Regions from separate parts of the Proteus hauseri genome, predicted to be linked through region 1. Evidence: riboswitches for the same ligand, from Rfam matches in the RefSeq annotation. Region 1 holds a riboswitch; each other region holds the start of a gene.
What was found. Region 1 has a riboswitch for thiamine pyrophosphate ahead of thiC (phosphomethylpyrimidine synthase ThiC). Riboswitches for the same ligand answer to the same signal wherever they lie in the genome.

Region 1 (3,284 bases):
TTTCGTCTTGAGAGGCTATCAGTCTGGGAGAACACATATCGTTATCCATTTTGCCATGAATAAGCCAAACATTTTCCCCTTGCCATTCACCAACAACTTTGGCTTGTTTACCTGTTAACCCCCAATTCTGAGCAGTACCAAAAGGTAGATCGCCTTGAGGTAACCAAACTCGCCCACCAAGGCTAACAGTCCACCAGCCTTTTTCTGATCCGGTTAATGTATATAAATGCATAACGATGATTCTATCCAAAATAATGATATAGACTAGAGGATACTCTCTTTAAACCAATTATCTCAATGTATCATGTAAAATCCTTATCATTCAGTACTATTTTTTAATGAAAATATATAAAAAAAATTAATGAAAAATACGTTAGATAACTATGAATAAAAAAAAATCTCTCGCCATTTTTGATCTTGATGAAACATTATTGTGTGGCGATTCAAGTCGCTTATGGACAAATTATCTTTGGGATCGAAAAATCGTTCAAGACCCTGCTTTTTTAGCTCTTGATTCTCAAATGATGAAGGACTACTACGCAGGCAAACTCAATATTGAACATTACCTTTTTGAACATATCTCTTATTTCAACCAATTTACTGTAGATATGATTAATCACTGGGTTAATGATTATATTCAAACTATTATTAAGCCATTACTTTACCCCCAAGGGATCAATATTATTGCTCAATATCAACAAGAAAACATTCCCGTTATTATCATTTCAGCTACGATGTCTTTTCTGGTTCACCCTATCGCAAAATTACTCAATATAGATGCCTCTATGGGTATTGACATGCAAATAAATAACGGCTATTACAACGGTAAAATTGAAGGAATACCAACATTTAGAGAAGGTAAAGTGACACGATTAAATCACTGGAAAAACGAGAATAATATTAATAATAATTATATATTTTTTTATACTGACTCTAGTAACGATCTCCCATTATGCTATCAAGCTGATGAGGTAATCACTGTTAATGCTGATGTTCTCTTAGCCCAAATCGCAATAAATAACGGTTGGAAACAATTACACTGGGATTTAAATCAATAATAGATATCGGACTTGTAGTTTTTAAAATCTTTCATATACTGGTCATCTTCTTGTCGGAGTGCCTAGTGTTTATAAGGTTGTTATAAGCACAGGCTGAGACCGTTTATTCGGGATCCGCGGAACCTGATCGGGTTAATACCCGCGAAGGGAACAAGAGTGATTCGACCTTTTGATAGCATCTACGCGTATATTTTTTACACACCTATCTGTCGATACTCCCTGCGACCTCCAGACAAGCATTTTTCTCAATATCCACCCGACAAGCCTCGCGCTTGATTGATATTTATTAGGAAATGCTATGTCCACAAAACAATCTATATCTGTTAAAGATATTTCACCAACAGCAACGATTATTTCAGAAAAACAGCGTCCGAGAAAAGAGCAACGTGATGCGGCTCAAGCCTTTATCAGCACTATTCAAGGTGTCAGTTTTCCCAATTCAAATCGCATTTACCTCGAAGGCAGCCGTGCTGATATTCAAATTCCAATGCGTGAAATCCAGTTAGCTCAAACACTAACGGGTGGTACAAAAGAAGATCCTATTTTTGAAGATAATGAACCTGTTCCGGTTTATGACACATCAGGCCCTTATGGCGATCCAACCTCTCAACTCGATGTAAATAAAGGCTTAAAAAAGATACGTCAACCTTGGATTGATGAGCGTAAAGATACCGAGGCCTTAACACTGCTTAGTTCTGATTTTACCCAGCAGCGCCTTTCTGATGCAGGATTAGAACATCTTCGCTTCCCTTTAAAACCAAGCCCTAAAAAAGCATTATCAGGGAAAAGAGTCACCCAGCTACACTATGCTCGACAAGGTATTATCACACCAGAAATGGAATTTATCGCCATTCGTGAAAATATGGGTCGGGAACGTATTCATAGCGAAGTATTACGCCAACAACATGCTGGCTTTAGCTTCGGTGCTCATCTTCCTGATAATATTACACCTGAATTTGTACGCCAAGAAGTCGCTGCGGGTCGTGCGATTATTCCTGCCAACATCAATCACCCTGAATCAGAGCCAATGATTATTGGTCGTAATTTCTTGGTAAAAGTGAATGCAAATATTGGTAATTCCTCAGTTACCTCTTCAATTGAAGAAGAAGTAGAAAAATTAATTTGGTCTACGCGTTGGGGTGCCGATACCGTAATGGATCTCTCGACAGGTCGTTATATTCATGAAACCCGTGAGTGGATCATTCGCAATAGCCCCGTGCCTATTGGTACTGTGCCAATTTATCAAGCATTAGAAAAAGTAAATGGCGTTGCAGAAGATCTCTCATGGGAAATATTCCGTGATACTTTGCTTGAACAAGCAGAGCAAGGTGTAGATTACTTCACTATTCATGCGGGTGTTCTGCTGCGTTATGTGCCAATGACAGCTAAACGTTTAACAGGGATAGTTTCTCGTGGTGGTTCAATTATGGCGAAATGGTGTTTATCGCACCATAAAGAGAACTTTCTCTATGAACACTTCCGTGAGATTTGTGAGATTTGTACCGCTTATGACGTTTCATTATCACTGGGTGATGGTTTAAGACCTGGTTCTATTCAAGATGCCAACGATGAAGCACAATTCTCTGAGTTACATACCCTTGGTGAATTAACCAAAATTGCATGGGAATATGATGTTCAAGTTATGATTGAAGGCCCGGGCCATGTACCAATGCAGATGATCCGCCGCAATATGACAGAAGAATTAGAACATTGTCATGAAGCACCATTTTATACATTAGGGCCTCTCACAACGGATATCGCACCGGGTTATGACCACTTTACCTCTGGTATCGGTGCCGCAATGATTGGTTGGTTTGGTTGTGCAATGCTTTGTTATGTCACCCCTAAAGAACACCTTGGCTTACCCAATAAAGAAGATGTTAAACAAGGGCTTATCACTTACAAAATTGCGGCTCATGCTGCCGATTTAGCCAAAGGACACCCTGGGGCTCAAATTCGTGATAATGCGATGTCTAAAGCACGTTTTGAATTTAGATGGGAAGATCAGTTTAATTTGGCACTTGATCCTGAAACTGCACGCAAATATCACGACGAAACCTTACCTCAAGCATCAGGTAAAGTTGCCCATTTCTGCTCAATGTGTGGCCCTAAATTCTGTTCAATGAAAATTACTCAAGAAGTACGCGATTATGCCGCAGGTATGGAGCAAATGTCGCAAGCCTTTAAAGAACATGGTAGCGAGCTTTATCATAGTGCAGAGGTTGC
Region 2 (3,284 bases), 1.3 Mb from region 1:
TTGCTTGTAATGAGAGATGACCATATTCAACAGAAACCATCGGTAGTGGTAATGGCATAGGAATATAATTATATTCATGGCGTGCTGTAATACTTAAAGTAAAACCCGCCCCCATTCGAAATCCATCAAGATCACCAGGTACCCACATTTTTTGAAAGCCATAACCGACTATCGGTTGTACGCGATTATTTGAGTCCATAAATGCCATTGCATACAGCGCATGCCAGTCGTTATCGCTATCATAGCGATATTTTCCCATTCCAAAGCCCCAAGGTGTTTCGTTATAGCGATCTGTTTTTTCTTTATCGTAAGTAAAGCGGTTATGCCAAGTCCAGACAGGTAAATAGTAGTTATAATCGTCACTATCCCACGTTTGAGAGACATTACGCTTAAATTTTCCCCAATAGCTTTCTTCATTATTTTGTTGCAAAGATTGATCTGTTGTTTGGGCGTTTTTTATCGTAATTGTCTGAGTGTTGGCTGGGCTATTTTCAGTAGCAAAAGCATGGGTTGTTAACGTGAGTGAAAACAACGTAGTTGCTAATGCTCTATGACGAAAATGGGGTGATGACATAATATAACTCCGAATACTACACAGCTATGATTCTGGTAATGGCAAATAGATTTTAATAATAGTGTTATTTAATTAGTGATAATTTAAGATAAGAGGTATCTGAAATTATACTTATTGAATATAATCCTAAGGTATTTTAGTGAGTTGAACAGAGAATAAATCCACTCATTGTATGGTATCGATTAATTTTCTTAAGACTAAATTCTGCGATGATATTATCACTAGCACATTGTTTTTTATGGACAAAATGTGTTGCTGATAATGTAAGTTCAGAAGTTAAATATAAGAGATTAATCATAAGAAATTTAGTTATTGGGAAGATATCAGAACATAAGATGAGCGAAATACCTATTTCTATCCCTTTTTATATAAATATTAGTCTATTTAGTATGAGTAATAATTCTTATTTATGATGTAGACAAATATTTGCGTTGGGATAATAAATTAATCGATAAAAAAGCGTTAATTTAAATCAGATAAAATAAGATGTTTGTTTATGAAGCGTTTAAGTTTTTACTGATACTTAAAAGAGTATGCCAGTGAGATATATTGATTTGTAGTGATTAACATGGGTTAAAAAAGAAATGTGAATGACTATTGCGATAAAAGCATTGATAGTAACCATTATTGTGAGTATTTTTCTTTAGAATTTGAATCAATGAGGAAGGCGATAATGAGGTAATATGAAGTCTTCAACTCTTTTTTCAATAAATTTTTTTGTATGCGCAATATTTCTAGAGTGAATTATCAATACCATATTAATATCTGCATCAAGTATAAGATAATACATTGATTTTTCTTCCTGTCACTGTGGTAGTTTTTTCTTCATTTTCCCTTCTACGTTGTTTGGTTGTCCATAAATGCATTATAAATATCTCATTTGGCAGATCATATATCGAGTGTCGTTAAAATCAGCAAAATGATTTGTTTTTTATCGGAATATATAATTATTATTTATTTAAGGGGAATATAAATAAGTTTGTATCTATTATATCGTCTTGATTTGTTTATCCTAGATAACCATAAATAAAGCGAGAGACTGTGGCTAGTATCTTTACTTTGGTCATGCGATACTCTCTATTGCCTGAATTTACAGGCTTTGGCTCGGGGCGCCTTATGGCTGAGATGAAACCCGTATAACCTGATCTGGATAATGCCAGCGTAGGGAAGTCAAGGTAACTCTGCGATGTGCTGATTAACAGAGACCGACTTTTCTGTAACTGGTAAAAGTAGGAGTTAATCAGTGAGATTTAATGCACTAACTATTGCAGGAACGGATCCTAGCGGCGGCGCAGGTATTCAAGCAGATCTAAAAACCTTTTCTGCCCTCGGTGTTTATGGCACAACAGTAATGACGGCTCTTGTCGCTCAAAATACTTGTGGTGTACATAGCGTGTATGATTTATCCCCTGACTTTGTCGGCGCACAATTAGATGCAGTTCTTTCCGATGTTAGAATAGATAGCGCAAAAATTGGCATGCTTTCTAACGCAGATATTATTGAAATTGTTTGTCAGAAACTGCATCAATATTCTATTCCTTTTGTTGTTCTTGATACTGTTATGATTGCAAAAAGTGGCGATCCACTTTTGCAACCCAATGCTGTCGAAAAGATGGTTAATAAACTTCTTCCTCTTGTTGATTTAATTACACCTAATTTACCCGAAGCCGCAGCTTTGCTAGGGTGTGATGTTGCACAAGATGAACAGACTATGAAACAGCAAGGCTATGCATTACTCGCTCAAGGCTGTAAAGCAGTGCTAATGAAGGGGGGACACTTAACAGAAAATGAGAGTCCAGATTGGTTATTTACACCAAAAGGTGAATGGCGTTTTACCTCACCGAGAATTAATACAAAAAATACCCACGGAACAGGTTGCACACTTTCAGCTGCACTCGCCGCAATACGTCCTCAAGTAAGTAATTGGGAAACTTGTGTGGAACAAGCCAAAGCTTATTTACAACAGGCATTAGAACATGCTGATAGTTTAGATGTCGGGCATGGATTTGGCCCTGTACACCATTTTTATCGCTGGTGGTAAAAATAGGTCATATAAATAAAAAAGCCACCTTTGGCGGTGGCTTTTAATTGAATAACGTTTTTACGCTATGGTTACTGATTTATTGAGATACACATCTTGTACTGCATTAATCAGTGCGACGCCGTCCTTCATTGATTTTTTAAATGCTTTACGACCTAAAATTAAGCCCATACCACCTGCACGTTTATTAATAACGGCGGTACGTACCGCATCTTCAAGGTCGTTTTTACCTGATGCACCACCCGAGTTAATTAAGCCAGCACGGCCCATATAACAGTTGGCTAATTGGTAACGTACTAAATCTATTGGGTTTTCAGTGGTAAGTTTGGTGTAAACTCGCTCATCAGTGTGACCAAAACCTATTGCTTTAAAACCACCATTATTTTCGGCCATTTTTTGCTTAACAATATCAGCACCAATGGTGGCGGCTAAATGATTGGCTTGACCCGTTAAATCAGCGCTAGCGTGATAATCTACGCCATCTTTCTTAAATGCAGGGTTACGCAAGTAAGCCCACAATACAGTAACCATACCCAGTTCATGCGCACGTTCAAATGCCATTGAAATTTCTTCAATTTGGCGACGGCTTTCTTGTGAACCAAAGTAAATAGTCGCACCAACGGCAACCGCGCCCATTTCAAATGCTTGTTCAACACTGGCGTACAGCGT
Region 3 (3,284 bases), 390 kb from region 1:
CTGGCAAAACAGAGCATAAAAATCAGCGCCGCAGTGGGAAGTATTTGACGCCACAAGTAAGGCCATTCAAGAAAACGAAAACGCTGCCAGCCATTCATTCCTAATTGTGATGCTAACTGGCGTTGTTCTGGAGAGATGCTCTCTAGCGCTTGTAACAACATTCTTGTGGCTAATGGCATATTAAAAAAGATATGAGCTAATAATATTCCTTGTAAGCCATAAGGTGTGAATTGGTAATCAATACCAAGCCATGCACAAATATGAGCAATCCACCCCGTTCTGCCATAAACCGTTAAAATACCGAATAGAGCGACTAATACAGGTAGTACAAGGCTCATGGCACATAAACGTAAAAAGAGCGTTTTACCAAAAAATTGACGTCGAAAAAGCGCTTTAGCAAGCCAAATTGCGGGCAAAATAGAAAATAATGCCGATAAAAAAGCCTGCCAAAAGGTAAAGCGAACGACATGCCATAAATAATCATCAGCAAAAATAGAGCTGAATTCACCACTTGGCGCATTAAACCACAATGCACCAAATGAAAGTAATGCAACAACAAGAAGTAAACCCGAGGCTAATAGCCCCGGGATAAGCCAACTTCTCATTAGCGGCTAACCGCAGATTGCCAATCACGAGTCCATTGTTGGCGCTCTTTGGCCACTATATCAGCATCAAATTGCAGCGATTTTTCAGGTTTTGGCATCACAGAGTAGACATCAGGCAGCGGCATATCGATAACAGGATACATCCAATTGGTTGTAGGAATCGTTTCTTGGAATGCGGGCGTTAGCATAAATTGCATAAATTGTTGTGCTAACTCAGGTTGTTGACTTGATTTTAATTTTGCCGCAACTTCAACTTGTAGATAGTGGCCGTCAGAGAAAATAGCGGCTGCATAGTTATCTTTTTTATCCGCGAGGATGTGATAACCCGGAGATGAGGTATAACTCAGCACAAAATCGCCTTCACCTTTTAAGAACAAGCCATAAGATTCGCTCCAGCCTTTGGTCACCGTCAGTGTTTTGTCCGCCAGCTTTTTCCATTCAGCTGCGGTATTTTCTGGATAAAGTGATTGCATCCAAAGCATTAAACCTAAACCTGGTGTGCTAGTGCGCGGATCTTGATACAAAATCTTCCATTTTTCTTTGCTATTTAGCAGTTCAGCCATGCTTTTGGGTGGGGTAGTAATGCGATTTTTATCATAAATAAAGGCAAAGTAACCGTAGTCGTAAGGCACAAAAGTGTCATCTGTCCATTTTTCTGGCAACGCAAGTTTTGATGTGTCGATGTTACTTGGTGCGAAAAGTCCGGTTTCTTTCGCGGCATGAATAAGGTTGTTATCTAATCCTAAGATAATATCTGCTTTGCTTTTATTACCTTCCATTCGTAAGCGATTAAGAAGAGAAACACCATCAGACAGAGCAACAAGCTTTAATTCACAATCACATTGTTGTTCAAAGGCTTTTTTTATCGCAGGACCTGGACCCCAATCAGCAGTAAAGGAATCATAGGTATAAATAGTTAGCGTAGGTTTTTTCGGGGCGGCATTGACTGAAAATGCAGCCATCATGCCTAATACGCCAATAACAAGCGTATGACGAATAGATTTTGTTAGCACGTTACGTTCCTCAGTGAAAAGTCAGGTAGGATCTGAGGAGTAAGGAAGGCAAATTAAGAAGATATTGCTGCATCCTGACTCAAATCCCTACGCCAGTATTAGCTGGATCAGGTTCCACGGGTTTTTCTCAGCCAAAAAGAGGGCACCCCGTTGAGACTTTCCCATTGTAGATAAAACGGGGCGCTGTGCAAAGTCTGTTGATAGAGGTTTACCGTCTGTGAGTAGTATGAAACAATAAGTTATCTTTCAAATTTTGTTATTGAGGTAGTCTGGTGATCGATGATGATGGCTACCGCCCGAATGTTGGGATTGTAATTTGTAATCGGCAAGGGCAAGTTCTTTGGGCCCGTCGCTATGGGCAACATTCATGGCAATTTCCCCAAGGTGGAATTAACCCTGGTGAATCGCCAGAGCAGGCAATGTATCGCGAGTTGTTCGAGGAAGTTGGGTTAAGTCGTAAGGATGTCAAAATTCTTGCCTCCACACGTAACTGGTTACGTTACAAATTGCCTAAGCGTTTGGTGCGTTGGGATACAAAACCTGTTTGTATAGGTCAAAAACAGCGTTGGTTCCTTTTGCAGTTAACGAGTAATGACAAGGACATTAATGTTCAGCAAAGCAAAACGCCTGAGTTTGATGGTTGGCGTTGGGTGAGCTATTGGTATCCGGTTCGTCAAGTCGTCTCTTTTAAACGAGATGTTTATCGACGGGTAATGAAAGAGTTCGCCCCAATTGTTATGCCGTTACAAGAACAAGTGTCTGCATTACGTCAATCTTATGGATATCGCCGTAAAAGATATTAGATAACACTATGCTGACACGCTTACGGGAAATTGTAGAAAAAGTTGCGATGGCCGCTGGGTTGCCGGAAGCGCTTGAACTATTAGTTAAGGAAACGTGTCAAGCTATGCACACGGATGTGTGTTCTATTTATCTTGCGGATATTCAGCGTCGTTGTTTTTATTTAATGGCGACAAAAGGATTAAAAAAACCGAAAGGGCGTGCTGTTAGCCTTTCCTTTGATGAAGGCGTTGTTGGCGAAGTAGGCCGCCTTTCAGAGCTTATTAACCTTGCTGATATTCGTGAACATCCTAATTTCAAATACCTTCCCCAAGTCAACGAAGAGAGTTTAAGAGCTTTCCTCGGTGTGCCAATCGTTTATCGCCGTCAGCTTCTTGGTGTGTTAGTTGTTCAACAAAAAGAACGTCGCTTATTTAATGAAAGTGAAGAGTCTTTTATGGTGACGCTAGCCACTCAACTGGGCGCCATTTTGGCCCAAGCTCAAACCAAAGGACTTTTTGGGCAATATCGTCAAAGCCGCATTAAGGCGCTATCTGTTTCTACAGGCGTAATAATGGCTTATGGTTGGCAAGAGGTTTCTCAGCCTATTCTTGAGCAGGTCTATAAGGCGAGTGCGTTAGACATTAAAGCGGAGCAAAATCGTCTTACTATTGCATTAGAAGATGCAACAGCAGAGTGCCGCCGCTTTAGTAAACGCTTTATGGCAAGTGCACAAAAAGAGAGTGCGGCAATTTTCGATCTTTACTCTCATCTTCTTAATGATCCGCAATTAAAACAGAAAATGACCACAGTGATTACCCAAGGCTATGTCGCTGAATGGGCGGTTAAAGTGGTAATTGAAAAGTTCTCCGCGCAATTTTCTAGC

Region 2: linked by a shared signal. The riboswitch ahead of thiD (bifunctional hydroxymethylpyrimidine kinase/phosphomethylpyrimidine kinase) and the one ahead of thiC (phosphomethylpyrimidine synthase ThiC) in region 1 are both predicted to bind thiamine pyrophosphate.
Region 3: linked by a shared signal. The riboswitch ahead of thiB (thiamine ABC transporter substrate binding subunit) and the one ahead of thiC (phosphomethylpyrimidine synthase ThiC) in region 1 are both predicted to bind thiamine pyrophosphate.

What each region holds. Positions count from the first base shown of each region.
Region 1 is NZ_CP026364.1:1,192,342-1,195,625, forward strand. It holds gene nudC (NAD(+) diphosphatase) at 1-232, opposite strand, end outside; gene PH4a_RS05440 (HAD family hydrolase) at 384-1,058, shown strand; TPP riboswitch at 1,103-1,225, shown strand; gene thiC (phosphomethylpyrimidine synthase ThiC) at 1,357-3,284, shown strand, end outside.
Region 2 is NZ_CP026364.1:3,830,268-3,833,551, reverse strand. It holds gene pagP (lipid IV(A) palmitoyltransferase PagP) at 1-574, opposite strand, end outside; TPP riboswitch at 1,670-1,759, shown strand; gene thiD (bifunctional hydroxymethylpyrimidine kinase/phosphomethylpyrimidine kinase) at 1,818-2,615, shown strand; gene fbaB (class I fructose-bisphosphate aldolase) at 2,676-3,284, opposite strand, start outside.
Region 3 is NZ_CP026364.1:803,349-806,632, reverse strand. It holds gene thiP (thiamine/thiamine pyrophosphate ABC transporter permease ThiP) at 1-605, opposite strand, end outside; gene thiB (thiamine ABC transporter substrate binding subunit) at 605-1,570, opposite strand; TPP riboswitch at 1,685-1,778, opposite strand; gene rppH (RNA pyrophosphohydrolase) at 1,891-2,421, shown strand; gene ptsP (phosphoenolpyruvate--protein phosphotransferase) at 2,430-3,284, shown strand, end outside.